2 regions of the Diplocloster hominis genome follow, and region 2 is predicted to be linked to the other one. Evidence: predicted binding sites of a transcription regulator. Region 2 holds the regulator's gene; the other holds the start of a gene.
The links. The regulator Rex, encoded in region 2, represses fermentation and respiration genes when NADH is low (regulators of the CRP and FNR family bind a similar motif). The targets are predictions, from matches to a motif close to ATTGTTAANTANTTAACAAT.

Region 1: a site for Rex is predicted at 13,490-13,509, ahead of rsxC (electron transport complex subunit RsxC). Genes of this name have one in related genera too.

Annotation. Positions count from the first base shown of each region.
Region 1 covers NZ_JAWDIY010000018.1:26,918-44,717, reverse strand. Annotated here, with positions in the region: gene ABC831_RS16460 (RnfABCDGE type electron transport complex subunit D) at 62-1,018, opposite strand; gene rsxC (electron transport complex subunit RsxC) at 1,015-2,358, opposite strand; gene ABC831_RS16450 (FAD:protein FMN transferase) at 2,503-3,501, shown strand; gene ABC831_RS16445 (L-rhamnose isomerase) at 3,599-4,864, opposite strand; gene ABC831_RS16440 (AraC family transcriptional regulator) at 4,979-5,977, opposite strand; gene ABC831_RS16435 (AraC family transcriptional regulator) at 6,382-7,224, shown strand; gene ABC831_RS16430 (VOC family protein) at 7,309-7,776, shown strand; gene ABC831_RS16425 (RnfABCDGE type electron transport complex subunit B) at 8,287-9,075, opposite strand; gene rsxA (electron transport complex subunit RsxA) at 9,089-9,664, opposite strand; gene rsxE (electron transport complex subunit RsxE) at 9,668-10,378, opposite strand; gene ABC831_RS16410 (RnfABCDGE type electron transport complex subunit G) at 10,371-11,003, opposite strand; gene ABC831_RS16405 (RnfABCDGE type electron transport complex subunit D) at 11,000-11,932, opposite strand; gene rsxC (electron transport complex subunit RsxC) at 11,947-13,266, opposite strand; gene rpsA (30S ribosomal protein S1) at 13,665-14,846, opposite strand; gene ispH (4-hydroxy-3-methylbut-2-enyl diphosphate reductase) at 14,834-15,679, opposite strand; gene cmk ((d)CMP kinase) at 15,676-16,350, opposite strand; gene ABC831_RS16380 (BaiN/RdsA family NAD(P)/FAD-dependent oxidoreductase) at 16,387-17,646, opposite strand.
Region 2 covers NZ_JAWDIY010000047.1:305-13,379, reverse strand. Annotated here, with positions in the region: gene ABC831_RS24145 (NAD(P)H-hydrate dehydratase) at 1-1,210, opposite strand, end outside; gene ABC831_RS24140 (redox-sensing transcriptional repressor Rex) at 1,211-1,873, opposite strand; gene ABC831_RS24135 (ABC-F family ATP-binding cassette domain-containing protein) at 2,070-3,980, shown strand; partial or broken gene ABC831_RS26600 (DeoR family transcriptional regulator) at 4,119-4,316, shown strand; gene ABC831_RS24130 (DeoR/GlpR family DNA-binding transcription regulator) at 4,302-4,919, shown strand; gene ABC831_RS24125 (beta-L-arabinofuranosidase domain-containing protein) at 5,521-10,383, shown strand; gene yqeC (selenium cofactor biosynthesis protein YqeC) at 10,523-11,749, opposite strand; gene scpB (SMC-Scp complex subunit ScpB) at 11,753-12,313, opposite strand; gene ABC831_RS24110 (segregation and condensation protein A) at 12,339-13,075, opposite strand, start outside.

The DNA.
Region 1 (17,800 bases), on a different contig from region 2:
TCTGTCCTACTTGTACCATTGCTGCTGATTCTATTTGTATTGGTTACAGCCGATACCATATTTACATGGCTGTTTTTTCATCTTTGTCGTACTTTGTACCGTATACATGCTTCTGTTCAAATCTGGACAACAGCCCCACCATGCAGTTGGCAGCCAGTATACCAAAGCAGACGCCCTCGGGATAGCTGCTGTACAGACGCACAAGCGCGGTTATGATCCCTGCCGTAACACTGTAGATCAGCCTGCCTCTGGCTGATATGAAAGAATAGTCAGTCAGCATATAACAGGCTCCCAGGATCAGGCTTCCTCCCAGAAGATTGGTCACCGGATCACCGCCAAACAGACGGCCTCCGCCTAATACAAACGTTACAACCAGTACCGTGAGGATATAGGCCAGAGACGCCTTTCCATTGATCAGACCGCGGTAGCACAGATACCCCGCCCCCACCAGCAATAGCAGTTTGCTGGTCTCTCCCAATGCTCCGGGAACAGACCCAAGGAACATATCCAGCCAGGAATATTCCCCCTGCTCACCCGCTTTCATGGCAGCCAGCACTGTTGCGGAAGATACCGCGTCATTTCCTGCTGCCGGCACATACTGAATAATTTTTCCAGGCCATACCACCATCAAAAGCAGACGTCCGGCCAGCGCCGGATTCATAAAATTACTTCCTATCCCGCCGAATAATTGTTTCACAACAATAATCGCAAATATTCCAGAAATAATAATGAGAATCACCGGTGTCGTAACCGGTACCTGGAACGCGATCAATATTCCTGTTACCACGGCGCTGAAATCAAATGCCGTGATCTGCTTTCCGGTCAGCCATTCCCATATCAATTCCGAAAGCACGCAGGTGATCACTGACGTCACGACCAGCAGCAGGCTTCGTATTCCGAAAAAGTATATCGATCCCGCAAATGCCGGCATCAATGCCAGCGCTACATCCCCCATAATCCTTCTGGTGGATTGCGGTCCCCGTAAAAAAGGCCCTTTTCTTCCATGTTCTTCTGTCATTGGATCACTCCTTTCTTGCGGAACGTCTGTTTCACCGCATTCCTGGCCGCGATATTCCGAAACGCAAGTTCAATCCTGGCCGGACAGACATACGAACAGGCACCGCAGCCGATACATTCCGTAGCATAGAGTTTACGGCAGACATCCAGTTTCCCGTTCCGGTATGCAAAATCGATTTTAAAAGGATTCAGTCCCGCCGGACAAACCCGGCCGCAGGCGCCGCAGCGGATGCAGGGGGTCTCTGTGGTAGCCTGCTCCGGCAGGATCAAGATACCCGACGTGGCCTTTGACACGGCGCCTTCTGCACGTTCCGCCCGCACATTCGTACCGATGCAGTATCCGGTCATCGGCCCTCCCACGATCATCTGGTTCTGGCCGGCGGACACATCCCCGGCCTTGCGGAGCAGTTCCTGGAACCTGGTCCCCACCGGCACCAGAAAATTTCCGGGCCGTTCCACGCAGCCGCTGACCGTCACATACCGTCTGATCAGCGGCTGGCCCGCGAACACCATATCCGCCACGGCATTCGCAGTGGCCACATTCGATACGATAACTCCCACATCCGCAGGCAGCCCTCCTGCCGGCACTTCCACATCAAGTACCGACTGGATCAGCTGTCGTTCTCCGCCCTGGGGATACATGGTGGGCAGCTCCTGCAGCCGGATCGGTACTTCCTTTTTCTTCAGGATCGTCCGGAAATTCTCGATCACATCCTTTTTATTATCCTCAATACATAGAACCGCCCCGGCTGCTCCCGCCGCTTTGATCAGCAACTGGATACCGTTCAGTATGCCCATCGGCTGTTCCCGCATCAGTATATGATCACAGGTAAGATACGGCTCGCATTCGGCTGCGTTAACCAGTATAGTCTGTATACTTTTATCGGTCTGATATTTTCGAAATGCCGGGAAGCCCGCGCCTCCCATACCGATGATTCCGCCTTTTTCCATCGAATGCAGGATATCCTCCCTGGTCATCCCTTCATTCTCCATCCACTCCGACTGATAGCTGCGGACCTCCGGCGCTGTCCAAGCCTCTTTTGCCCGTATGACACAGATATCCCCCTGGCTTCCTATCTTTTTGATCTTAATTACATGGCCGGTCACACTTGCATGAACCGCCGCCGCGGCAAATGTCTCCGGAATTCCGATCAGCTGGCCGCGGTGGACGAAATCTCCTTCTTTCACCAGCAGCCGGCAGACATTACCCGGAGTCTGTTCCATGGAAATCTCAACTATCTCGGGACTTACTTCCGTAACCGCGGCCTGAACGGTCAATTCTTTATCAGAGCCATCTGCCGGATGGATCCCGCCCAGGAATCCGGATGAATTTTTTTTCATGTCTGCTCCCTCTTTCCTTTTTCCCAATCTTTCTCTTCTACACAGGATACGGTACATCCTGCAAATTTCCTATGCCTTGACAGTTTCCTCATTCTTATTTAATATAGAAAGGAATGTGCGGGAACCGCACGATTGGAGGAAAATATGGCACGTCATTTTCATAGATATATAGTATTTTGGCTCATATTGGCAATTTTTATCCCTTCCTTATCCGGATGTGATATAAAAAATGCAGGCCAGCCTCTCAGCGCTTCTGCAATCAAATTAAATACCTTTGTCACCGTCAAGATTTATGACAATAAAAAACAATCTATACTGGATCACTGCATGGAAATGATCGATCAGTATGAACTGTTATTTTCCCGGACGAATCCCGCGAGCGAACTATATCAGTTAAACGAACAGCAAACCGGTTCCGATGGGCTCTCTGCTCCCCTCCAGGATGTGATTCAAATCGGACTGGACTACAGCGCCGCTTCCTCCGGCGCCTTTGACATCGCCATCGAGCCGGTCTCCTCCCTGTGGGATTTCACCGCCGAACACCCTGTTCCGCCCGATCCGGCTGCCATACAGGCCGCGCTGCCTTATGTAAATGCCTCCGGCGTCCACCTGCAGGACGGCCGCATCACCTTTGACGATCCACATATGGGTATCGATCTGGGAGGTATCGCCAAGGGTTATATCGCTGACCGTCTCAAAGACTATCTGTTATCCGAAGGTGTGAACAGTGCCATGATAAATCTGGGAGGCAATGTCTTATGTGTGGGTACGAAGCCTGATGGTTCCCCCTTTGAGATCGGTATACAAAAACCGTTTTCTGAACGCAACGAAGTCATTGCCACGATTCCCGTCACCGATCAGTCTGTAGTCTCCTCGGGGGTCTACGAACGTTACTTTGATTATGAGGGTGTCCGCTACCACCACCTGCTGGACCCCGCCACCGGTTATCCGGTTAAAAACAATCTGCTGGAAGTCACTATCCTTTCCGACCTGTCCGTAGCCGGGGACGCCCTGAGTACCACCTGCTTCGTACTGGGACTGGAAAAAGGCATGGAACTCATCGAATCCCTTCCAGGCGTGGAAGCCATGTTCATCACCGACGATAATCAGCTTCATTACTCCAGCGGGTTTCCGAAGATATGAGCCCAAATCCGAAACGTTTATCATGACATGAGTTTCACTAGAAAAAAGCCCTGCCCGGAAACATTCCGGACAGAGCTTTTTTCGTGCAGATATATCGTTAGCTTCTTACTTTTAAGATCTCTGATTCGTAGGCTTTTACTTCTTCCAGCCAATCCAGGCTTACACCGGCGTTCTGCTGCGCACAGTAGTAATCCCATACAAGGGAGAAGGGAGCCGCTTTGAATTCTTCTTTGAAGGCCAGTCTGGCGCTGACATCTCCGGTTGCTTCCAGTTCTTTCATCTTATCAACCGGCTGTAACAGAGCGGCTAACATTGCCTTCCTGGTGTTGCGAAGCCCGATGGTCCATGCACAGATTCTGTTGATGGAGGCATCGAAGAAATCTGTGGCAATATAGGTATCCTGCAGTCTGTTCAGGCGTACCAGCTCTTCCATGATGGCTCTGGTTTCGTCGTCAAAGCTGACTACGTGATCGGAATCCCACCGTACCGGACGGGATACGTGCAACAAGATATGATCCACAAACGCATACAGTGCGCCCAGTTTTGCGGAAACCACTTCGGTCGGATGGAAATGACCGGTATCCAGAGTCATGATGATGTTCTCTTTACGGGCATTTAATGCATATGCCATGCTGAATTCGTGAGATCCTACGGTATAGCTCTCAGCGCCGATACCGAACACTTTGGACTCAATGCCGTCCATAACGCCTACCACATCTTTGGTGGCCTCGAAGATCTGATCATAGCTGTCTTTCATCCGCAGTCTCGGTCCAACCGTATCGACCGGGAATTCCTTATCCCCGTCGGGAGTCCAGTGATTGATCACACAGGTCTTACCGGTTCTCTCATAGAAGTACTGACCGATCCGGCGGCAGTTGATTCCATGCTGAATCCAGAACTTACGGATCTCTTCATCCGCGGAGGATAAGGTCGCTTTCTCACTTAACGGATGAGAGAAGTATGTAGGGTTGAAATCAAGGCCAACGCCTTTTTCTACAGCCCAGTCCGCCCATTTTTTAAAATGCTCGGGAGCAACTTCGTTCCTGTCTACAAAAGTATCGGCTTCCAGGTAGCTGGCATGCAGATTTACTTTTATCTCACCGGGAATGTATTTCATCGCAACTTCCAGATCCGCCCGAAGCTCTTCCCCGTTTCTGGCTTTTCCGGGATAGTTGCCGGTCGTCTGGATTCCTCCGGTCAGAGCGGTGTCTTCCTTTTTCTCCAAACCTGCCACATCATCTCCCTGCCAGCAATGCATGGAGATCGGAGTCTCATTGGCAGCCTTTATTGCCTCGTCCACATCCACACCAAACTGTGCGTAATACGCTTTTGCGGCTTCATAGCCCTGCTTTACATCGTACATTGTTTTTTTCCACCTTCCCTATCTGATTCGTTTTCGTAAATGTTCCTTGATGACATTTATTATACGGGATTTCCGTACAGATAACAAGGACGTTAATTCTCAATATTTACGTCCTTATTTTCCATCCAAATCCTCGCTGTCGCGGCGGTCTGAAAAATTCATCCGGTATTGTCTGGGGCTCATCCCGAATCTCTCCTTAAACATCCGGTGAAAATAGCTGGTATTATCGTAGCCCACCCGGAAAATAATATCCGTGATCGGAAGCGTGGTCTTCATCAGCAGATGCACGGTTTGATTCAACCGTTTTTCATGAAGCAGTTCCTGGAACGTCCTGCCCGTGCTGCTCTTTACCAGTTTGCTCATATTGGAAACGGACTGGCCAAAGCTGTCCGCCAGCTCGGTCAGCGTGGCCGTCTGATAATTTTCTTCTATATATTTCAGCGTCTGCATGGCGGTGGCGCTCTGCTGCTGGTCCGGGTTGGACTGCTCGATCTTATCCGTATAGTTAACCAACAGCATAAATAACAGTCCCATAGTCGTCTGGTTTAACTGCCTGTGATTCACCGGCTGATTAAGCAGTGACCAGATCAGGTTCTCCACCAGATTCTGGACCGGCAGCACATCCGCCACCTTATAATGCAGATAACCCGCACTGTTATTATTTTTCCGCAGCGTGTCCACCACAAAATCACTCAGCACGTTTTCCCGCTGGATCATGGGCAGCACCTCATCAAAAAACTGGGGCAGGATAAAAAAATTGATACAGATATCTTCCCTGCCCGCCTCCAGAATCTCATGGGAGGCGAACTGATTCAAAAACAACAATTCCCCCTTCCCCAGCACCAGCCTGGTCTCCCGGTTGATGATATGGGTCGTCTTTCCCGAACACATATACATGATTTCAATATAATTATGTCTATGTTCCGGGAACGGAATAAACCTGGTATGGGTACGGATATCAATCAAGCGCCCCTTATCCATCATCTTGGCACTGTCTACCGTAAATTCACTGGAGCTGGTATACAGTTCCCTCTGCACCTGCTTATCCCCCGTCAGAATCCTTCTCTCCTCTTCCGTAATCGCGGAAAGCCGCTCCATCAGTTCCTGCTTCATCTTCCCCGGAATTCCTCCTTTTTGATGGCATACTTCTCTTACCTTGCTATTTTACCACATCCGCATCGGGATTACAGCTCCTATTCCTCTTAAGTATCGATACCCGAGAACCGATATACCAGCTCCCGTTACCATTCACAGCCGCACCGGAGGGGACTGGCACCTTTCGGCAGCAATGCCGGGCTTTCCGGCAACTGTGTAGAGAAAGGGGCCTGTCCCCAAACCAGGGTGCAGCCCACCAGGCGTCCGTAAATCTGGATAAATCTGGAAGGAAGAGATATGAAGTTTTTGATTGTGAATCCACAGGCTTTTGTATATAATTTTAGTGAGATATAGAAAGATATATTAAGTGTATGACATTGAGAGTGTGACATTAAGAGTTCGACATTGAGAGGATATGAGGAATGGATCGATTGGATTTTCATATCAGGTACCAACCTGTGACTGCGCATCCATATACTATGGATGACAGTTATATACAGGTACCAGCCTCAACGCTGCTGCAGCCTTATGTCAGATGTTTTTGGGGATCGGTACGTAATTTTAATCCCCATGACTCCAGGGCTTATGACGGCGTGCTGCTTATACCGGATACCTGTTCTGACTTGATTATGATTCAGAACCATGACAGCGGGCTCATCCGAATGCTGTTTGTTGGATTGAATGATACCTATACCGTTGATGCATGGGATGTACAGGAGAAGAATATCTCTGTATTCGCCATACGTTTTCATTCCTGGGCGATGAACCTGATCAGCCGGGTTCCGATGAAGGATACTTTAAACCAAGCAGTAGCCCCGGATGACTTTTTCCCTGGCGTCCGGGAATTGGGGGAAAGAATATTTGAAATAAAAGATTTCAGGATTCGGATGCTGGCCGCGGAGGAATATGTAAAGAGTCTTATCCATTCCGGACAAGTCTGCCTGCCTTTCTTTGACGGTATAGATTTTATACTGAAGCATAAAGGAGTGAGCACCCTAAAAGGACTGGCTGAGCATCTATGCTACAGTGAGCGGCAGACACAGCGCATATTTATGAAATCACTGGGAATAACACCCGGATATTATATGGATTTGGTCCGGTATCAGTCAGTCTGGCAGGAAATGCTGACCGCCCGAATAACCGGCAGAAAAATAGACTATATAGATCTAGTTGCCAGATATGGCTATGCAGACCAGTCCCATTTCATTGCTAATTTCAAAAAATATCATTCAATGACGCCCGGTGATGCCTTAAATAACCTCTAAACATGTCGTCTTTTTCCTATATAACCGATACCCTTTCGTGATATTGTAAAATATATCACAAATTAAATGAATGGAGGTTTTCACATGATTTTTAGCTGTCTGTTCGCAGTAGCGGATATCCATAAAGCAAGAGCTTTCTATGAGGATTTATTTCATTTAACTGTATCAGATGATTACGGGCGAATGATATCGTTCGACTGTGGTCTGGTACTGCAGCAGGATTTTGACTGGCTGACCGGCATACCCAAGGCAGAAATGAAGAAAAAAGAAAATAACTGTGAAATCTATTTTGAAACAAAAGACTTTGACACCTTCCTGCAAAAGCTGAAATCCCATCCAGAGATCGACCTGCTCCACCCCTCCCGGGAAATGCCCTGGGGCCAGCGTGTCATCCGCTTCTATGATCCGGACCAGCACCTCATCGAAGTAGGCGAAAGCATGAAATCCGTAGCAGAAAAATACATTACCGCTGGTATGACACTGGATGAAATAGCTATCCGCATGGATGTCAAAGTCCCAGACGTCCAAAAAATGCTAAACGAAGCCGATTAACCGCCTTACCGCATCTTTCACCAAAGCAGGAGCGGCTGTCGCTAAGGCGGACGCCGGGGCGGGTGACTGTCTGAAAACTACGGCGCCGCCCGCAGGGTGTCCGCCCAGTCCGAGCGTGTCCCGGGAGGCTGGCAGGGAGAGCGGGGGCTATGGTCCTCCTCCTCACTTAAGGCGCCCGTGTGAAATCTTAATGAAATCGGGCCGGCAGGTTTGTGGCGAAAGACTGCGTTCCCTGCAGTCTTTCGGTGGCTGCTGAACCGCGAATGCATCGGCATTCGGGGTGAATCAGCCACGTACCGCAAACCTGCCGGCCCGATTTCATTTAGATTTCACCGGGTAACAGCCTTAAGTGAGGAGGAGGACCATAGCCCCCGCTCTCTCTGCCAGCCTCCCGGGACACGCTCGGACTGGGCGGACACCCTGCGGGCGGCGCCGTAGTTTTCAGACAGTCACCCGCCCCCAGCGTCCGCCTTAGCGGCAGTCCGCTCCGGCCCTAAGTAAACTCCCCCATCAAAGTATAATCTTCCTGGGACACTTCTCCTTACAAGCCCCGCAGCCGGTACATTTCGCCGGATCAATGTGAGCCACATTATTCGTTATCGTGATGGCGTCAGCTTCACAGACCTTTTCACACATGCGGCAGCCGATGCAGCCTACTTTGCAGATCTTCATGACATCTTTGCCTTTGTCCATAGAATTACATTGAACCAGCCGCTCCTGCTCATAGGGAACCAGCTCGATCAGGTTCTTCGGACATTCGCTGACGCATTTTCCGCATGCCTTGCAGGCTTCTTTGTCCACCAGGGCGATACCGTCCACGATATGGATGGCGTCAAACTGGCAGGCTTTTACACAGGAACCGTAACCGATACAGCCGTGATTGCAGGACTTGGGCCCGCCGGCCGGTACGAATGCCATCATCTTACAGTCTTCGATTCCATGATAATTGTAATCCTGCTCCGTGCGTTCGCAGGTTCCGGCACATTTGACAAAAGCCACCATCCGGGTCGATTCCCCGACTTCCTGGCCCATAATGGCCGCCACCTGTTCCGCCACCGGGGCTCCGCCCACAGGACAGCCGCTCACTGCGGCTTCGCCCTTGACGATAGCCGCCGCCAGTCCGGAACAGCCCGCATAGCCGCAGCCACCGCAGTTGTTGCCCGGGAGTACGCCCAGGATAGCTTCCTCCCGCTCATCTACTTCTACTTTTAATTTTTCCCCGGCGACGCCTAACATCAGACCGATCAGCAGACCGGTTCCACCGACTACGGCGGTCGCTATCAATATTCCAGTTAACATCTGTCTCCCCCTCCTATATCAAGCCGGCAAAGCCACAGAAAGCGATTGCCATCAGGCCGGCCGTAATCAGCACTATGGGTGAACCCTTGAATGCAGGGGATATATCATTGTATTCAATCTTTTCCCGGATACCGGCCAGAATCACGATAGAGATCGTGAAGCCCACTGCTGTCGCAAAGCCGTTAACTACTCCTTCCAGGACTCCGTAGCTTTTCTGTACATTCGTCAGGGCAACGCCCAGTACCGCACAGTTGGTAGTGATCAGCGGCAGATACACACCCAGCGCATTGTACAGGGAAACCATTTTCTTCTTTAAGAACATCTCCACGAACTGTACCAGCGCCGCGATGACCAGGATGAACACGATGGTCTGCAGGTAGGTCAGATGCGCGGGAGTCAGGATATACTTATAGACCAGGCTGGTCACAAACGAGGAAATGGTTATGACAAAGATTACCGCTCCACCCATACCGGCGGCCGTCTCCACCTTTTTGGATACCCCGAGGAAGGGACACAGACCCAGGAACCGGCTCAACACCACGTTATTTACAAGCGCAGATCCGATGGCGATTAATATCAATTCTTTCATCTGTTATTTTCCCTCCTTTTCCTGTCCCGGGAACAGGTGTCCCCCACAGGCGTTATTCATGCAGGAACTGCAGTCCCCGCCGAGACATCCCTGAGCGGGAGGCAGGGGCCTTCCCTTTTTCTCCGCACGGGCACGGACCTTATTCATGATCGCGACCAATACCGCCAGCACAAAAAACGCGCCGGGGGCAAGCACAAAGATCGTAATAGGCTCGTAGGAAGCCGGCATGACCTGTTTTCCAAGCAGCTGCCCGGAACCCAACAGTTCTCTCACCGCTCCGATACAGCACAGACCCACGGTGAAGCCCAGTCCCATTCCGATCCCGTCGAAAATAGACGGAAATACAGGGTTCTTCGAAGCATAGGACTCCGCACGGCCCAGGATGATACAGTTTACTACGATCAGAGGAATATAGATTCCCAAGGAGTCATACAGGCTGGGCAGGAATCCCTCTACCAGAAACTCCGTTACCGTAACGAAGGACGCCACGATGACGATAAACGCAGGCACACGGGCCCGGTCCGGGATAATATTGCGCAGCAGGGAGATCAGCAGATTGGACATGACCAGCACTGCCGTGGTGGACAATCCCATCCCCACACCGTTGATCACAGACGTGGTTACCGCCAGCGTGGGACACATCCCCAGCATCAGGACAAACGTCGGATTCTCTTTGATGATACCGTTATAGAGACGTTCGGTACATTTATTCATTTACACTGCCCCCTTCCAATGTCTGAAACCAGCAGAGCCCGGCATTGATCGCGTCCGTCATGGCTTTGGTCGTGATCGTCGCACCGCTGATCGCATCGATCTCATTATCTGCGGAGGCACCGGTCTTGGTATAGGCAAAGCTGTCGGCTTTCTTGCCCGCAAACTGCTGTTTGAACGCATCTTCCTTCGCCTTCATCCCCAGACCCGCCGTCTCGCTGATGGAGAGGATCTCATACCCGTTCACCGTTCCGTCGTTTCGAATTCCCAGCGTAAAGGTGATGTCACCGCCGTATCCCTGGGATGTAGTGATGTTCATCGCATAGCCCAGAACATTGCCGCCGGCATCCAAAGCTTTCATCGTCTCATTGACCACGATACTGGCCTTCTCCGAGTCGGCGCTGTTAAATCCGCCGTCCACAAGAGCTTTCGCGCTTGCCTGCGTCGTATCGGGCGCTTCCTCGAATTTTTCCGCGTCGGAAAATACGGTCTTGTATGCTTCCTGTTTCTTCAACTCTTTCTGCACCGCAATGGGGTCTTTGGTCACTTCATACACCAGCCCCAGCAGGACTCCGGCCACCAGCGTGATGACCGTCAATATAATCGTATCTTTTACGATTCTGTTCATGCGCGTTTTCCCCCTTTCCCAAATGCCTTCGGAAGGGTAATGCGCTCAATCAGAGGAACCAGCAGGTTACTGATGATGATCGCATAGGATACACCTTCTGCGCTGGGCCCGAACAGACGGAATACGCCGGTCAGAACCCCCAGCAAAATCCCATAGACGATCTGCCCGGTCTTAGTGATCGGGGACGTGACGTAATCTGTGGCCATAAACCAGGCGCCCAGCATCAGGCCGCCGCCGGCCAGCTGTGCGGTGATATAATTCATGTCAAAACCGTGTCCCCCGAAAATGATCAGGAACACAATGAAGGTAACAAGATATGTACCGGGAATGCGAAGATCAATGATTCCCATCAGGATCAGGAATATAGCGCCGATCATAATCGCAATCACGGATGTCTCACCGATGGTTCCCGGAATCCGCCCGATCACCATATCCAGCGTGTTCACAGGACCGCCGCTCTTTAATACGGCCAGAGGGGTCGGACCGGTAACTCCGTCATAAGCAAAGGATGTCATTCTGGCTGTAAAGGAGATAAGCAGAAAACATCTGGCGCCCAACGCCGGGTTCATAAAATTCTGGCCCAGCCCGCCAAACAGCTGCTTGACCACCAGGATGGCAAAAACACTGCCGATGACCGCGATCCACCAGGGAAGCGTCGGTGGCAGGTTCAGAGCCAGCAAAAGGCCGGTAACAACCGCGCTGAAATCCCCGATCGTAATCTTTTTGTGCATCAGCTTTTCATACAGGTATTCTGTCAGCACGCAGGTAGCTACCGATATCAGTACCAGACTTAACGCCGGTAATTTGAATTGAATCACACCGAACACCGTTGCCGGTAAAAGGGCAATGACCACCATGAGCATAATAAAACTGGTGGTGGCTTTATCTCTGATGTGCGGTGAGGAAGATACGCTTTTTAAATCACTCACAATTTCCACCTCTCTTATTTCTTTTTCCGATTCGCCAGAATCATTTTTCTCATGGATTTTATGGACTGCGTCAGACACCGTTTCGCCGGACAGACGAAACTGCAGCAGCCGCATTCACAGCATTCCATGCCGTCCCATTTCTGGAAGGCCGCCTCATCATAATGCTCCGCATAATCAGCCAGCCTGGACGGAATCAGATGTTCCGGACATCCTTCCACACAGCGTCCGCAGTTAATACAGCTGGACGGCTCGTACATGGCGGTCTCGTCCTTTGTCATACACAAAAGTGCGGAGGATGTTTTCGTGGTGGGCACATTCAGATCATAGATACCAAATCCCATCATAGGGCCGCCGGACACGATTTTCGCCGGTTCCTGTTTGAACCCGCCTGCTTCTTCGATCAGTTCCGCGTAGATGGTACCTGTATGTACACAGAAATTCCGCGGATCCTTTATGGCATCTCCGGTCACCGTGACGATCCGCTCCATCAGAGGTTTTCCCTCCAGAACTGCTTTATAAACCGCTACAATGGTATCCACATTATTAACGATACACCCCGCATCGGCAGGCAGCATGGAAGAATTAATCATGCGGTCAGTCGCCGCGTAGATCAGCATACGCTCCGCTCCCTGAGGATATTTGGTCTTCAGCGGTCTCACTTCGATCCGGGGTTCGTCCTTAGCCACCTGCTTCAGCAGCGTGATACAGTCCGGCTTGTTGTCTTCCACCGCCAGTATTCCTTTTGCGTTGTCGAACAGGGACAGGATCACTTTCAGTCCGCCTACCAGCTTCTCCGGTTCTTCCAGCATTCTCCGGTAATCACTGGTCAGATAAGGTTCGCATTCCGCGCAGTTGGCGATGATATATTCGATCTTCTCCGGTTCCTTCGGGGAGAGCTTCACATGTGTCGGGAACCCGGCTCCGCCCATGCCGACGATACCGGCATTCTGAATCCTTTTTATAATTTCTTCTTTCGTCAATGCCGATACATCGTCGACGGGTTCATACGCGACCTCTTCGTACTTCCCGTCGTTTTCGATGATGATCGCATCCATCAATGTACCCGTAACCGTAAGTCTGGGTTCGATCCCCTTCACTGTTCCGGATACGGATGAATGCACCGGAGCGGATACAAACCCGCCGGCCTCGGCAATCAGCTGCCCTCTCAGCACGGGATCGCCCTTCGCGACCACCGGCTTGGCCGGCGCCCCGATATGCTGAGACAGCGGAAATACCAGATCCCCCTTCGGCAGCACACTAACGATTGCTTTGTCTTTGGATAAATCCTTTCCGTCATAAGGATGGATTCCTCCCTTGAACGTCAATCGCGCCATAATTCTTTACCTACCTCTCTCATGATTTCCTGAAGCAGCACAATTTTTTGCACCGCATGTTCAGGTATCGGTGATACATTCTGCTCACCTTTTTTCTCCTGATTCTCTGAACAGCATAATAAGTTATATTCAGAGCCCTACTACTAATATACAGATTTTTACATAAAATTACTACCCTATTTCTTTGCAAAGTGTTATAATAAACTTAGATCGGGAACCAGCCGACGTTAAAATTTTATCAATATCGTACATAAACTAACTGCATGTTATTGGCGGCTTCGTATATTATCTATAAAATAAGATATATGTTCCTATTAAACACTTATTCCCATCGAATAAAAAAGAATGCCCTGTTGGACATTCTTTTTTTAATTGATCCTATCTTTTCGTTCCAGTGCTTAAGCCTCTTCGGTGTATTCCTCTGTATTCTCTACAGAAGCCGCTTCCAGCGCTTCGTCATCCGCCTGCTCCGCAATATAAGAATCCACATCCATCGATACTGCTTCTTCCTCTGTCCGCTCTTCTAACGGAGCTTCCAGAACTTTCATACTCAGGCTGATCTTGCGGTCATCCCCGTTGAAATCTACCACTTTCGCGGTGATCTCCTGGCCGGCCCGCAGCACATCCGAAGGTTTCTCCACATGCTCCCTGGAAATCTGGGATACATGCAATAACGCGTCCACACCCGGCTCCAGTTCCACAAATGCGCCGAAATCGGTCATTCTGGCTACTTTACCGGTTACGATGTTGCCAACTGCATATTTTTCCGCAGCGGTTAACCAGGGATTCTGATCCTCAAATTTTAAACTCAGAGCGATCTTATCACCATTGATATCCTTAATCAGAACGGTCAGCACTTCGCCAACCTTGAATACCTTCTTCGGGTTCTCCACTCTGCCCCAGGACATTTCGGAGATATGAAGCAGACCATCCGCACCGCCCAGATCAATAAACGCACCAAAATCGGTTACATTCTTGACGGTACCTTCCACCACGTCACCCACGTGAATTCTGGCAAACAGTTCCTTCTGCAGTTCCGCTTTTTTCGCAACCAACAGCTGTTTGCGGTCACCAATGATTCTTCTGCGTCTCGGATTGAACTCGGTAATCACGAATTCGATCTCCTGATCCGCGTATTTCGTCAGGTCTTTTTCATAAGAATCGGACACCAGACTGGCCGGAATGAATACACGCGCTTCATCGATGACAACGCTTAATCCGCCGTCCAGAACCTGGCTGACCTTAGCGGTGAGAACTTCCTGATTGTTGAAGGCTTCTTCCAGTCTCTTATTGCCTCTCTCGGCAGCGAGACGTTTATAGGTCAACAGGACTTGTCCTTCCCCGTCATTTACCTTCAGAACTTTCACTTCCATCGTATCCCCTACGGAAACTATCTGGGTCAGGTCCACATTCGACTCATTGGTATATTCATTTCTTGTGAGAATGCCGTCTGCTTTGTAACCTATGTTTAAGATGATTTCATCTTCTTTCACACCGATGACTGTGCCCTCGACTACCTCTCCTGTACGTATTGTTTTAAAAGATTCTTCCAACATTTGTTCAAAGCTCATTTCTGCCATTCCTTTTGAACCTCCTCAATTATTTTCTTTGGGGTGGAAGCCCCTGCAGTAATACCTACGCAGCCAACGGACAACAGCTTCTGCACATCTAAGTCATTCAGAGTCTGTATATAGTAAGTATCGTTACATTCCTTTTTACATATTTCATATAACTTCTGTGTATTGGAGCTGTGCTTGCCTCCAATCACAACCATAGCATCGACTTCCCTGGCAATTTGCCTTGCTTCTGTCTGTCGCTCTTCTGTGGCATTGCAAATCGTATTTACAACAAGTATATCATAACCCTTTTTAGAGAGAATTTCAACTAAATCTTGAAATTTATTGTTGTTAAATGTCGTCTGGGAAACCACGCAAAGCTCCTCGTTCCCTGGAACCTGGAAGCTTTGGGCTTCCTCCAAAGACTCTATAACGGTAGTTTTGCCACTGCTCCAGCCTTTGATTCCTTCCACTTCGGGATGCTTGTCATTGCCAATTATTACAATATGTTTTCCCAGGGCGCTCTCCCGCTCCACGATCCGATGGATCTTCAAGACAAACGGACAGGTCACATCGATCATTTTCAATCCCTGTTTCTCGATTACCTGGTAAATATGTTTGGATACCCCGTGGGAACGTATGATAATGATACCTTTTTTCAGCTGTTTTAACTCTTCCTCCGTATGAATTACCGATACTCCTTTTCGCTCCAGATCATCCACGACCTCCTCGTTATGAATAATCGGGCCAAAGGTATAGATCGGACTTCCTCCCTTTTCCACTTCTTCATACACTCTGTCCACCGCGCGCTTAACTCCAAAACAGAATCCCGCGGTTTTCGCAAGCTTTACTTTCATACCTTTGCTCTCTTTTCCTTATATAACTTCAGGATCTGATCAACCACTTCATCAATCTTCATAGAGGACGTATCTACCAGAACCGCATCTTCCGCCTGCCGAAGCGGGGCGAAATCCCTGGTCATATCCCTGTGATCCCGTTCTTCTATATCTACCGTGATTTGCGCCAGATCACATGCCATTCCCTTTTTCTGTAATTCCAGATATCTCCTGTTGGCACGGGTCTTGACACTGGCCGTCAGATAGATCTTCAAAAATGCGTCCGGCAGCACATAAGTGCCGATGTCCCTGCCGTCCATGACCACATCCGCCCCGGCCGCCAAAGCTCTCTGCAGCTCCACCAGCTTTAATCTCACCTTTGGATTGACCGATGATGCGGAGGCCATATTTCCAACTTCCTCCGTGCGGATCAGCCCGTTGACATTCTCCCCGTTCAGAAGAACCTGCTGCTCACTGTCCCGATAGCGTATCGTGATATCCGCTTCCTGACATGCCTTTCCGATCTGATCGGAATCGCCCGGCGGTACCCCCTGCCTGATCAGGTGCAGCGCGATCGCCCGGTACATGGCCCCGGTGTCCACGTAGACAAATGACAGCGATTTCGCGATACGCTTCGCAATCGTACTCTTCCCCGCTCCCGCAGGTCCGTCAATTGCAATACTATAGCCCATAAACCTTCCTCCCTTGTTGCTTCTTCGACGCACAGCCTATGAGACTGGTCCGTCTTTCGCCGCGGCTGTGATTCCCTGCGCGGCCGTATATGCTGTAGACCAGGCGATCTGTAGATTAAATCCCCCGGTCACTGCATCCAGATCCAGAACCTCTCCGATAAAATAAAGTCCTTGTGTTTTTCTGGATTCCATGGTGGACGGATTGATCTCTTTTACATTCACTCCGCCCCTGGTAATAATCGCTTCCTGATATCCCCGAAGCCCGGTCACCGTCATCGTCAGATGTTTAATCAACCTCACCAGCTGCTGCCGTTCCTCTCTGGAGATCTCATGAACCTTTTTCTCCTCCGATATCCCGCTTAACGCTACGATCACCGGTATCAACTTCGCGGGGAATAATTTCCCCAGTGAATTTTTAAAATCCCTGTTCCTGTTTTCCTCGAAATCCCGAAGAATCCGATGATCCAGCTGTTCCTGGGTAAGCGCAGGCTTTAGGTCGATAGAAAGTGTTACTGTGTCCTTCCCAATCTGATTCGTGATATAGCTGCTTCCGCTTAAGATCAGAGGACCGCTGACCCCATAGTGGGTAAAGAGCATTTCCCCAAAATCCGAATACAGCTCCTTTTTCCCGGCTGTGATCGTTACCTGCACATTTTTCAGGGACAGGCCCTGCAGACGCTTGACATAATCCTCTTTTACTTCCATGGGGACAATGGACGGCGAAAGCTTCGTCACCTGATGGCCGGCGGCCCCGGCAAACCGGTAGCCATCGCCGGTAGAGCCGGTGGCCTGATAGGAACATCCGCCTGTCGCTACCACACAGGCATCCGCGCACACCACCCGTCCATCTTTTAACCGGATTCCATGAAAACGAGTTTCTTCTATTATAATGTCTGTCACTTCCGCGCGCAGATGGATCTGCACTTGAAGGCGTTTCATTTCATTTTCCAATCCACGGATGATGTCCGAAGAATGGTCGGACACCGGAAAGACCCTGTTCCCACGCTCCACTTTCAACGGGACTCCCAGATCTTCAAAGAATTGCATTGCATCCTGATTTGTAAATCCATAGAAAGCGCTATATAAAAACTTCGGATTGGACCGCACACTCGTGAATAGTTCTTCCGTATCACAAGCGTTTGTTACATTGCAGCGCCCTTTTCCTGTGATAAATAGTTTTTTTCCCAGCTTCTCATTCTTCTCAAAAACTTCTACCTGACAGACACCGCTTCGGGCGGCAAAAACAGCCGCTGCCATGCCCGCAGCGCCTCCGCCGATAATCAAAACCCTTTTCATTCCTGTCTCCATTCCATCCCTCCGCGGGATGCACACTCCGCGCTGAGGAAAGCGCTCCGGCGCAGATATAATGTCTGACGACATTACTCACGATTGCACAGCAATCATGATCCCTCCGTGGGATGCACACTCCGCGCTAAGGAAAGCGCTCCGG
Region 2 (13,075 bases):
CACAGGTCAACCCATTCTCCCCCGCAAACTCTCCGGCGGTATTCAATAGATCTGATGAGATATCCGATATCTCTTTACCCGTCAGCCGGCTCATCTCTCCCAGATGAGGCGTTATGATGACCTGCTGCTTATGGTTCTTAAGCCATTCCGGATGCCCGGCCAGCAGGTTCAGACCATCCGCATCAATAATCAGGGGTATCTGCGCATTTTTCATTATATATTCCAAAACCCGCAGCGCGGTAAAGCTTCTTCCAAGGCCGGGTCCCACTACGGCCACATCGGCCCATCTGAGGCTTTCCTTCAATGCTTCCAGGGAAGCTTCCTCTTCCCTATAAGTAGTCAGCACCGCTTCCGGAATCAGATTCTGCAGAATATGGCGGTTTGTCTCACCGGTATAGATCCGTACCAGTCCGGCCCCCGTCCGATACGCAGCCTTTGCTGAGAAATAAGCCGCTCCGGCCATGTTGACCGATCCGCCCACCAGAAGAACCTTTCCAAAAGAACCCTTATTCGAATACGCCGGCCGCATCGGCAGACGCTTAAGATCTTCTTTCCCATACGTATACACACGGGGAGGCTTCTCCAGTCCCCGGCAGTTAATTCCGATATCCTGCACCGTTACTCTGCCTGCATATCCGGCTCCCGGATACAGCAGCAGGCCTATCTTCTCATATGCAAACGTCACCGTGGCATCCGCTTTTACCGCAGCGCCCATCACACGGCCGTTATCCGCGTTAATGCCGGAGGGCACATCCACGGACAGAACAAAGGCTCCTGACTCATTCACCTGCCGGATACACTGCGCATAATCACCTGTCACCTCTCTGGTAAGTCCGATGCCGAAAATAGCATCCACTATCATAGTATATTCCGACAAAGGCATTTTGCTTACCGGTTCCAGCCCAATTGCACGTAAAATTCCCAACTGTGCAGCCGCCTGGGCAGAACACCTCTCCTCCTGACCCGTCAGATACACATCCACCGGTATTCCCTTTTCATGGAGGAGTCTGGCCACTGCCATGCCGTCTCCCCCGTTATTCCCTGTACCGCACACCACCAGGACCCGCTTAAGATCACAGCCGCAGGACAAGGCCTCCCGAACTACAGCTAGAGCTGCCCTTTCCATCAGTACCATGGAGGGCAGCCCTACTTTTTCAATCGTATAGTTGTCACAGCATTTCATTTCCTGAGAGTTCAATAAATACTTCAATTATTTCTTCCCCTTTATCTCCTGCTTATGCTCTTCCTCATATCTGGTCAGATTATAAGACAGACGCATAATGCTCTCGGAGAGATGTACATTCTCCACCATCACACCTTCCGGAACATTCAGATCCGTATGTGCAAAATTCCAGATCGCGCGGACGCCGTAAGAAATCAGCCGGTCGGCCACTTCCGTAGCGCTCGTCTTTGGAAGCGTCAGCGTCGCTATCTGAATGTCATTCTCCTTAATAAACTCTTCCATCTGTTCCATGGGCATAATTGGAATCCCCCGGACTGTCCTGCCGGACAGCTTCGGATTAATATCAAAGATCCCTTTTACAATAAATCCCCGTTTTTCAAATGCCGGATAATTAGCCAACGCCTGACCCAGATTTCCTCCGCCGATAATGATGACATTATGTTTCTTATCCAGTCCCAGCAGGCGTCCGATCTCATCGTATAAATATTTAACATTATAACCATATCCCTGCTGGCCAAACCCACCGAAATTATTCAAATCCTGGCGTATCTGCGACGCCGTCACCCTCATCCGTTCGCTCAGTTCATTGGAAGAAATCCGCTCTACGCCGCTTTCCATCAATTCTCCCAGATAACGATAATATCTTGGCAGCCTGCGAATAACCGCCTTTGAAATTTCCTTCTCTTCCACGGTACTTCCTCCTAGCTCATATCATGCTTCCATTATATAATATCTGCCAAATTATTGTCAAACCTTATTGGGGAAAGTTGGGAATTGGTTGGCGGCGCCAAATATAAGAAACTATTGAATGGAACCGGCCGTCAGGTTATAATGGTTTCAACTGTATGTGCGGAATACAGAGTTTGGACGAAAGGACTGGGTAGGTATGATATTAGCTTGCCAGAGTATACATAAGGCTTTTGGAGAGGAAACGATTCTTTCAGATATTTCTTTTCATATAGAAGAAAAAGAAAAAGCGGCGATCGTGGGAAATAATGGGGTCGGGAAATCCACGCTGCTTAAAATTATCGTAGGGGAGCTGACGGCGGATTCCGGGGAAGTGGTGATGGCGAAGGGAAAAACCCTTGGGTATCTGGCACAGCATCAGGAGCTGATCAGCGGGCGCAGCATTTATGAGGAATTGTTGTCGGTGAAACAAGATATCCTGGATATGGAACAGCGGATCCGGCAGATTGAGATCGATATGAAATCAGTGGAGGGGGATGCGCTGGAGGAGTTGATGGGGACTTATACCAGGCTGACCCATGAGTTTGAGTTGAAAAACGGGTATGCTTATAAAAGTGAGATCACAGGGGTTTTAAAAGGGCTCGGGTTCGGGGAGGAGGACTTTGATAAAGAGGTGGACACGCTCTCGGGCGGCCAGAAGACCCGGGTGTCTTTAGGAAGGCTTCTGCTGTCCAACCCGGATATCCTGCTGCTGGATGAGCCGACAAACCATTTGGATATGCAGTCGATCACCTGGCTTGAGACTTATCTGAAAGGGTATCCGGGGGCCGTGATTCTGGTAGCCCATGACCGGTATTTTCTGAACAGGATCGTGACGAAGGTGGTTGAACTGGAACGGACGAAAGCGACGGTCTATCAGGGAAATTATACGGATTTTGCCCGGAAGAAGGCGATGCTGCGGGACGCGCTGGTGAAACAGTATCTGAATCAGCAGCGGGAACGCAAGCACCAGGAAGATGTGATCGCGAAGCTGCGTTCTTTTAATCGGGAGAAATCCATCCGCAGAGCGGAAAGCAGGGAGAAGCTTCTGAATAAGATGGAGGTGCTGGAAAAACCGGCGGAGGATACCGCCCAGATGAGGATACATCTGGAGCCCAGGATTACCAGCGGGAATGACGTGCTGTCGGTGGAGAATCTTTCGAAGTCGTTCCCTCCTCTTGAGTTATTCCGTGGGATTCACTTTGATATCAAGCGGGGAGAACGGGTCGCGCTTATTGGAAATAATGGCACAGGAAAGACTACGATTCTAAAGATTATTAACGGTCTGCTTCCAGCGGACGAAGGGGATATTATTCTGGGGACGAATGTGCAGATCGGTTATTATGATCAGGAACATCATGTTCTGCATATGGAGAAGACTCTGTTCGAGGAATTGTCGGATACCTATCCGGATTTGAATAATACCCAGATCCGGAATGTGCTGGCGGCATTTTTATTTACCGGAGATGATGTATTCAAGAGGATCGGGGATCTGAGCGGCGGGGAGCGGGGCCGGGTGTCCCTGGCTAAGCTGATGCTCTCCGAGGCCAATTTTCTGATTCTGGATGAGCCCACCAACCATTTGGATATCGCTTCCAAGGAAATTCTGGAAAACGCTTTGAAGCAGTATACCGGCACGGTGTTTTATGTTTCTCACGACCGGTATTTTATCAATGAGACGGCTACCCGGATTCTGGATTTGACCGGCCAGACTCTGGTCAATTATATTGGTAACTATGATTATTATCTATCGAAACGGGATGAGTTAACACAGATCTATGCAGGCACAACCGATATGGAGGATGACGGATATTCGGTATCAGAAAACAAACTTACCTGGCAGCAGCAGAAAGAGGAACAGGCCAGAATCCGGAAACGCGAAAATGATCTGCGCAGAATAGAAGAGCAGATCACAGAGCTGGAAACCAGGGACGCACAGATTGACCGGCTGCTGACTTTGGAGGAGATCTATACGGATGTGGAACAATGTATCTTATTAAATAAGGAAAAAACCGATATCTCAGGGCAATTGGAAAAACTAATGATAAGCTGGGAGGAGTTAGCCGAATAGCTGAAAAAATAATTGATCAAAGCTTGATGCCTACCTGATTGTTTCATCGCTAATTGTAAGTTTTTGTCATCCAACTGATCACTCATTGACATTTTAATACAATTTATATAACATTTTTTGTGAAGACAAAAGGAATATCTTTCTAGTGATACATGGGAGGAATATCAAGTGGTATTGACAGAACGATATTGCCAAATACTGGAGTATATTCAGGAAAAAAAGGCTGTAACGGTGCAGCAGCTTTGTAAGGAATTATATGCCAGTCCGGCAACAATCAGACGGGATTTAACTACATTAGAAAAATACCATTTGATACATCGAGTGCATGGTGGGGCTATTCTATATGAAAGTGGTAATACAGAACCCGCCTCATCTATTCGCCAGACCAAGAATATCACAGTCAAGAAAAGAATCGGTGATTTGGCCAGCGTGTTAGTGAAAGATTACAGCACGGTTTTTCTGGATTGCAGTACGACGGTTTACTACGCGGCTATGAGTCTGACACAGATGCAGAAGCTTACGGTGGTTACGAATGGTTTGAGCTGTGCGCAGTTTTTGTCTCAACAGACAGATTGGGATATTTTCTTTCCGTCCGGCAAAGTGGAGAGTCAGATGGGAAGTACCACCGGGAGCGATACAATATTGGCATTATCCAAATTTTATGCGGATTTTGCCATCATATCCTGCACCGGGCTGATCCCCGACGGGATTACGGAAGCCAGCGTCGATCAGTCCCGCTATAAGCTGGCCATGCTGGAAAACTCCCAGACCCGGATTCTGCTGTGTGACAGCACAAAATTCGGAAGCCGTTATTTCAGCAGGACCTGCGGTTTTGATTACATAGACTATCTGGTGACGGACATTAAGCCTCCGCCGGAATATTTCGAGTTGTTTGAGAAAAATAATTGCCAGATTATTTATCCCGAAGAAGATGAATAATCTACTCTGATTGAATAGCTTCTATTTTTTATATAGAGGCTGTTTTTTTATTGCTATGAGCACTTGTGCCCGTATTTTGGGCACTTACGTGCGATGCATAAAAAATAGTCAGCGAGGCTTTTTCGAGCGCTACTATTTTTTGTTGCTATGAGCACTTGTGCCCGTATTTTGGGCACTTACGTGCGATGCATGAAAAATAGTCAGCGAGGCTTTTTCGAGCGCTACTATTTTTTATTGCTATGAGCACTTCCGTGGAAAGAAATAATTATTCCTGCGTGATCATTTCTAATCGTTACGTGATCGTTTTCTGATCGCATGTAAGTATTTCTCATACTGTCGCTCTCGCATTGACTTTTCCCCTGATATCTACTAAATTTTTAAATATAAACAAATTGTTAAGGGACTGTTAAAACTTTTTTGTAATTATTTTACAATAGTTTTATTAATAATTTTGTTAAATTACATCGATGTAACTTATAAATCAATCCTAACATGACGGAGGGTGATCATTTTTACGGAGACAAAAGTAATCAATTATTTAACGTTTTATTTAACGTTTTTTAGCAGCGTAACAATTTTATAACTTATGAGGAGGTTTTTTATGAACCGAATGTTACGGAAGAGTATCAGTTTGTTACTGTCCGCCGCCGTGTTATTGCCGTCAGTCCTGACCACCGGCTTAACGGCTAAGGCAGAACCCTCAGCCGCTTTATCTTTTAAGGAAGTCTGGGGAATGGACGGTATATCAGGTGAGGATTTATCAAATTCTATCGCAGACCCGTTTGGAATGCTCCGTGATGGAAAATACTCCTGGTCTCTCGGTGAAGGAGCCGGTGTAAACGCAAGCAATGCTCTGGCCTTTACAGACCTGGCAGGAGAAGGTGCTTACAGCGATTGCGATCTACGTTATCATATGCTGCCGGAAGGTACCAAAAATACCGACTGGAGCGGAGCACAGGAATTATGGTTTTACGCTGATATGAGCAGTTTTGGTTCTGAATCAAGTCAGATCCGGTTTGCATTTCAGGAAGAAATGTTTAAATCAGACGGCAGCGGCAATGGCCTCCATGCTCTCGCATTAAGAAATGGGGCAGCCTACGGAACCAACGATGGCAGCGGTTGGAAAAGCGGAACCGTCAGCGACAGCTGTGTAAACCTGGAACCTGGTTTCCGGGGCTGGGTCAGAATTCCTCTGGACAGTTCCACATTCAGCGCTTACTGGATGGGTGATGACACGCTGTATCTCAAAAATGTAAATCAGTTGAATATGCATATAAATGGGAACGGAACCACACAGAATAAAACAGCTTTGATTGACAGCATCGGTGTGGTCGGTAATTTCGACGATGGAACTTCTCTTCCTACGGATACCCCGCCTACGATCCAGCAGGCCTGGAGTATTGAAGATATGGATGACTCCATACTCACTGTTGCCGAAGGCGGTATGCTTGGAGATTATTCCGGTATGTCGTTAGGAGATGCTCCTACCTGTGGTTTATCTGTAGCGGCAGGTAAAGGTGTGGACGGTTCCAATGCTTTAGCATGGTCAAGCCTGAACACCCGTGACTGGTATGGAGATCTGGATTTCAAACTCCCTGGGGCACCGGGAGCTGTTATGGACTGGAGAGGTGCAACCGAAGCATGGTTTTACGCGGATGCATCAGAGTTTGGTGATTCTGCCCAAATTCATTTCGCTTTCCAGGAAGGCACCCATGATGATGTCCTTCATGCAATGGAACTGAAATCCGGAGTGGTTTTCTACGTACAGAACGGGGACTCCTGGCAGACCAAAACAGTCGATGACAATCATATGATCGTTCTGGATCCCGGATTCAGCGGCTGGGTACGCGTTCCGTTAAATAACAGGACCTGGTCTCAGTATTTTAGCACCCACGGGGAAGATGACGGCAATTTATACTTACATAATGTGAACCAGCTAAATATGCGCGTGAACGGCAGTGACGCCAATGTCGGCACATCGATCTATTTCGATGCGTTCTCCTTTGTCGGCGACGTAGGCGGCTCTGAGCTTCCTGTAAAGTCTAACGATAACCCGGCTGACGTTCCTGTGTTCAATGATACCATTACAGGCGATCCGAATCTGAGCTGCTACAAAAACAGCGCCACATCCATCACAGACTGCAGCGCCACCAGTGCAAATGGCAGCCCCGTCAGTTATCGCATCGCTTCGGCGCCTCAGAACGGACAGGCATTCATTAACGCATCCAATGGAACTCTGGTGTACACACCCAACGCCGGTTATTCCGGTCCTGACAGCTTCGTCATCAGCGCCACGGATAATGTATTCCGGACTGCTTCTTTGGTTCTGAATGTAAACGTCAGTGAAGAAACCGATCCCGAACAGGGTGAAGTAATAGAACCTACAGATCCCGAATATCCGAAAGACGACGAGATTCCTATGAATCCTCCGCTCATGGCTCCGGATACCAAACGTGCTTCCAGCCATTTAACCGACCTGAATCTGGAAGGTTACGTAGGCGGAAATATCCAGGGGAATATTGACAACTGGCTGCTGCATGCGTTAGAAGACAACCCGAATATTATTGAACAGATCATAAGCACCGGAACTTCAAACCAAAATCCGACCTTAGCCTCTGTTCTGGGCGACGCATTCGGAATGTTAAGCGGGAGTACCTACCGGCTTACACTGGCAACCACCGGTGGAGACGGAAAAACGATTCAATGGAATCACAATAAACTTGCTCCGAAAAATGAGTACAATGATATAGATATCAAATTCGGCAGCGATCCCAAAGCGACTACGGACTGGAGCGGAGCAAAAGAAATATGGTTCCAGCTAAATGCCACTGAATTAACGGAAGGCACCCTGGATATCCGCTTTGCTTTCGAGGAAAGTAATACCTCCACAGATAATGGCCGGGAATCCTGGCAGTTAAGAGAAGGCCAGACCATCCGTCTGTGTGCAGACGGCACGAACTGGACAGATATTAAAGTAAATGCAAACCGCACTTTTTCCGTACCGGCAGGCTTCAACGGCTGGGTAAATATTCCATTCAGTGCCGATTCATTCGAAGTATACTGGTCTGAAAAAGGCTCAAACGATGTGATCGACCTGAAAGATGTTCACCAGTTCCAGATGCATTTCAAAGGGAATGACAATACCTTAGGAAAGAACTTCTACTTTGATAACTTCTCTATCGTTGGAGATGTAAACGGTTCTGCTGATTCCCCTGCTCCCATGACCGGTACTGAAACCTTTAAAACCGTATGGGATCTGGAAAATATCCGGGAAGGCGGAAACGACTATACCGGCGCATTAGTACCCTGGTACAGTGAATTCCCCGGCAAGCTCTTAACGGGAATGGCCTATACCTACCGCTTATCCGATGATCCGGCTCTCCTGGAGGCCGGCAATAAATTGGTCGAAGAATTAACCAACGCGCAGGGCGAGGATGGATACCTGGGTATCTACACAGGCAGCGCCCGTATGGGCGGCAATGGAGCGAACTGGGATGTATGGAATCACTATCACTGCATCTACGGCCTCTATGACTGGTACCGGCTGACCGGCAACGAAACTGCATTAAAAACTGCGATAAAGGCCGCTGATTATATCTATGAATATTTCGTAGAAGGCGGAAAGACCTTTGACTCCGCAGGCAGCCAGACCATGAACCTTGGTATCAGCCACGTATTCGCACTGCTGTACCAGTATACCGGTGACACCAGGTATCTGAATACGGCGAAACAGATCATCGTGGAAGACTGGCCGAAATCCGGTGACTGGTTAAACAACGCCCAGGCAGGCAAAGAATACTATGAGTCCAAACTGCCCAGATGGGAAGCATTACATACGATTATCACACTTGGCTTATTATATGAGATTGAGGGAGATCCGATTTATTATACCGCGCTGGAGGATATCTGGTGGAGTATCGCTAAGACCGACCGCCATAATGACGGCGGATTCACCAGCGGCGAGCAGGCTGTAGGCGATCCTTACAACACAGGCGCCATCGAAACCTGCTGTACCATCTCCTGGATGGCACTTGGAACAGAATATCTCCAGCTGTCGAAGAATTCTTATGTAGCAGATGAATTAGAGCTCTCCTATTTCAACGGAATGTTAGGCTCTCTGTTGGAAGACGACAAATATGTAACTTACAATACTCCCATGGACGGCAGAAAAGTGGCCTCTCAGGTCGACATTGCCTTCCAGTACAACTCCGGTTCCCCTGACTTTAACTGCTGCCAGGCAAATGCCAGCCGCGGTTTGGGTGAACTTTCCCAGTGGGGCGTAATCGGAAATGATACGGACCTGTATCTGAATTACTACGGTCCTTCCGCAGCAAGCACTCTGACCCCCGGCGGAAATGCCATCACCATTAAGCAGGAAACCGAATATCCGAAGGATGGCGCGATTAAGATCACTCTGGATATGGCGAAAAATGAAGCATTCAACTTTAACTTACGTATCCCGGTTTGGTCCTACACGAATGCGGTCAAGGTCAACGGCGAGGAAATGAAGAATGTAGTTCCCGGCGAATATTACACCATCAACAGAGAATGGAAAGACGGCGACATAATCGAGCTGGATCTGGAAATGAGCGTTCACTACTGGCTGGGCGAGAAAAACTACAAAGGTTATTCTTCCGTCTACTATGGCCCTATCCTGTTAGCTCTGGATTCCAATTACAGTGATCTCGCCAGAGACGCCGCAAGATTCCAGACCACGGACCTTAAGAAAATGACCGTATCCGATGGAAGCGGCGAAGGCAGCTGGCTCTTCTTTGAGACTAAGACCGTAAACGGTATTCCTGTAAAACTTGTAGACTTCGCAAGCGCCGGAAAGGATAACAGCACCTATTACAGCTGGCTTAAGGTAAACCACAATATGAATTATCTGCCGAATGTAAAAGGCGGAAACCCGATCTGGAATAATTCTCCCGATCTTCCGTACTACAGCGTGACAGCAGGCAAGACCGACGGTGGAAAAGTTAAGATTCAAAAGGAAAAAGTCGCCTTCGGCGGTTCCTCCAACTTTACCATCACTGCAGATAAAGGATACACATTAAAAGACGTAACCTTAAACGGAAAATCATTGGGAGCCATTACTTCCTATGATCTGACCAATATCCGACAGGATTATAAAGTATCCGCTGTGTTTGTCAAAGAGGGTGGAGAGCCTACACCTACTCCGTCTCCTACGCCGACACCTACCCCGGATCCTGATAATCCGACACCGACCCCGGATCCCGGCAAGCCTACACCAACTCCGGATCCCGGAAAACCTACACCGACCCCGGCCCCTGGTGATAACAATGGTTCCAACCATAACTCCGGTTCCGGGAACAGCGGTTCGGACAGCACCACCAATGCACCTTCCACCGGTGATACATCACCGATCATCCCGATTGTAATACTTCTGATCGGTTCGGGTGCAGGAATCTTCTTCTTCCTGAAACGGAAATCCCGTGCATAGGGAGACCGGAAGAATAACAAAGCCTTTATCTAATTACTCTTCCAAATAATCATGAACGAAAAATCCCCCAAAAGCTTCACCACTTTTGGGGGATTTTTCCGTTCTGATCATATTACCCGATTGCTTACATTTTTGAGAGCTATCCGATATCCTGAGCCACCCAATAACTCTGTCCGGCTCCAGGATCCATCAAATCAGCCTTATTAAAGATCACCCGGTATTTTTCACTGCTTACCTCTTTGCGAAGCCCCTGAGGGCTTCTGGCTATCCGATACAGGTCCTCCATTGTAACCAAATGCTCTTCTCCCACCTCCAGAATACAGGCAGCCAGTTCCGGGCGATGGCAGATCTCCCCGACCGGCCGGTTCAGGCTGTCCAGACCTATAACCCCGATCACTACATCACTGCCGGGGAAAATAACCGGCTCATGTTCCGCAGGAGCCTTCAGAGGCCGCCCCTTGGCCCCGTCAGCTTCCACGATCAGATAGTCTGGTATCCGGACCAGTTCCGGATATAACCTTTCCCCTATACCGGTAATTTTATTCCCCGGAACACGCCTGCCTACAGTCAGACAACGTTCCACCTCAAGCATCTTACGCACACGCCGCAGATCCTCTGCTTCCTTCACTTCCACAAACTGTTCTTTGGGGCACCACAGATGAGTGGTGGTCGTCATCAAAACACGTGCCCCCTGCCCGCTCAGCTCTTTTGCCAGACGATGCATCGTGGTAGTCTTTCCCCCGGCCCCCACAATGGAAAATATTCTGTCCCGCTTAAGATCAATACGCAATTCTTCCAGAAGAGACACCCCATAAGGACGGTCAATATCCCTAAGTTCTCTGGCCTCCTTTACCTCGACCCAGGCGCAATCCTCCATGTGCCTTCGCACCACGGCCTTACCGCCTCTGTCCCCTTCCAGGTTTTTCAATTCATCCAGATAAGCCGAGGAAAAAATCACAGGGTTTCCCGGCTCCTTACCGCTCATCACAAATGCGATCCCTTTCTTTGTAGTTTGGAAACAGGCTATGAGCTTTTTCATGGTAACCGCCTGCAGATACGGCTGGTCACAGACGGCGAACAGATATGCATCTGAGTCCCCTGCCTGCTCCAGGCCCAGACGTATGGAACGGGAGATCCCCAGCTCCGGCTGATCATTGCGGACTACGGTCCAGTCGGTCTGGCATAGTTGACGCTTTATCTCCTCATACTGGGTAACAATGATTTTCCGGTAAAAAGAAAAACCAATCTCCGGAATCCGATCCAGGATATTCCGGTACATTGGTTTGCCATTTATCTCTGTTAACAGTTTGTTCCCGCCATAACGTCTGGCGCTGCCGGCCGCCAGCAGAATCACGCTCAATTTCATTTCTCATACCTCCAGCTTCATCTGCGCCTCTTCCTCCGCCTGCGCTTTAAAATCTTCCAGCTGTTCCGGATTCACGCTGGGCAGATCCTCGATGGAATGTACCCCGAATGCCCGCAAAAAATCCTCCGTCGTGCCAAACAGGATCGGCCTGCCCGGAGCATCCAGCCGCCCTACCTCACAGACCAGATTATATTCGATCAGTTTGTTCACCGCGTGATCGGACTTCACTCCCCGGATCTTCTCGATATCCAGCCGTGTCACCGGCTGCTTATAGGCGATAATACTGAGGGTCTCCAGCAGCACATCGGTAAGTACATACTTCCTGGGCTGTTTGGCTATCCGGATCAGCGCCTCGTACATCTCCGGCTTCGTACACATCTGGAAGGAGTCCTCCAGCTCAATAATCTGGATTCCCCGGTCCTCCGCCTTATATTTGTCCATCATATTATGTATAATCTTTCTGGTTGTCTCTTCATCATGGCCAATCGCCACAGCGATCTTCTTAAGTTCCACGGACTCTCCCATGGTAAATAAAACCGCTTCGATAGTCGCTTCTATTCTCATAAGTTCCACATCTTACTCCTCTGCCTTACGCCGCGCTGATCTGTATATCATCAAAAATATGTTCCTGCATGATCCGGATTCTGCCCATCTTCATAAGCTCCAGAACAGCCAGAAAAGTAACGATCACCTGCATCTTTCCCGCCTGCTTCTCAAGCAGCTCCCGGAAGCTGAAATCCGGATGTTCCGCGGCGTATTGCTCCACGTAGGCGATCTTATCCGTCAGGCTGACTTCTTCCTTCTCTATTTTCCCAAACTTGCTCCGGACCGGGTCAATCTTGTCCACCTGTTTTTTAATCACGGATTTGAAAATATAATGCAGCTTCGTCAGGGTCAAATCCCCCATCAGCTCCGTCAAATCCACAGGCTCCACATACTCTTTCACCTCATCCGGCAGGGTAGAATCCTTATACAGGGCTTTTCCCGCATCGATCTGCCTGTCCCGCAGTTCATAAGACATATACTTATACATCTTATATTCCAGCAGCTGTTCCACCAGCTCCTGTCTGGGATCTTCCTCTTCGCCCGCCTCGTTTACTTCTTTCGGCAGCAGCATCCTGGACTTGATATCGATCAAAGTAGCCGCCATAACCAGGAATTCACTCATCACATTCAGATCCTGACGGTGCATTTCCTCTATATATTCCAGATATTGATTCGTAATCTCCACAATCGGTATATCATAAATATTTACTTTATTCTTATCAATCAAATGCAGCAGCAGGTCCAAAGGACCCTCAAACGCCTGTAACTTAACCGGTATAC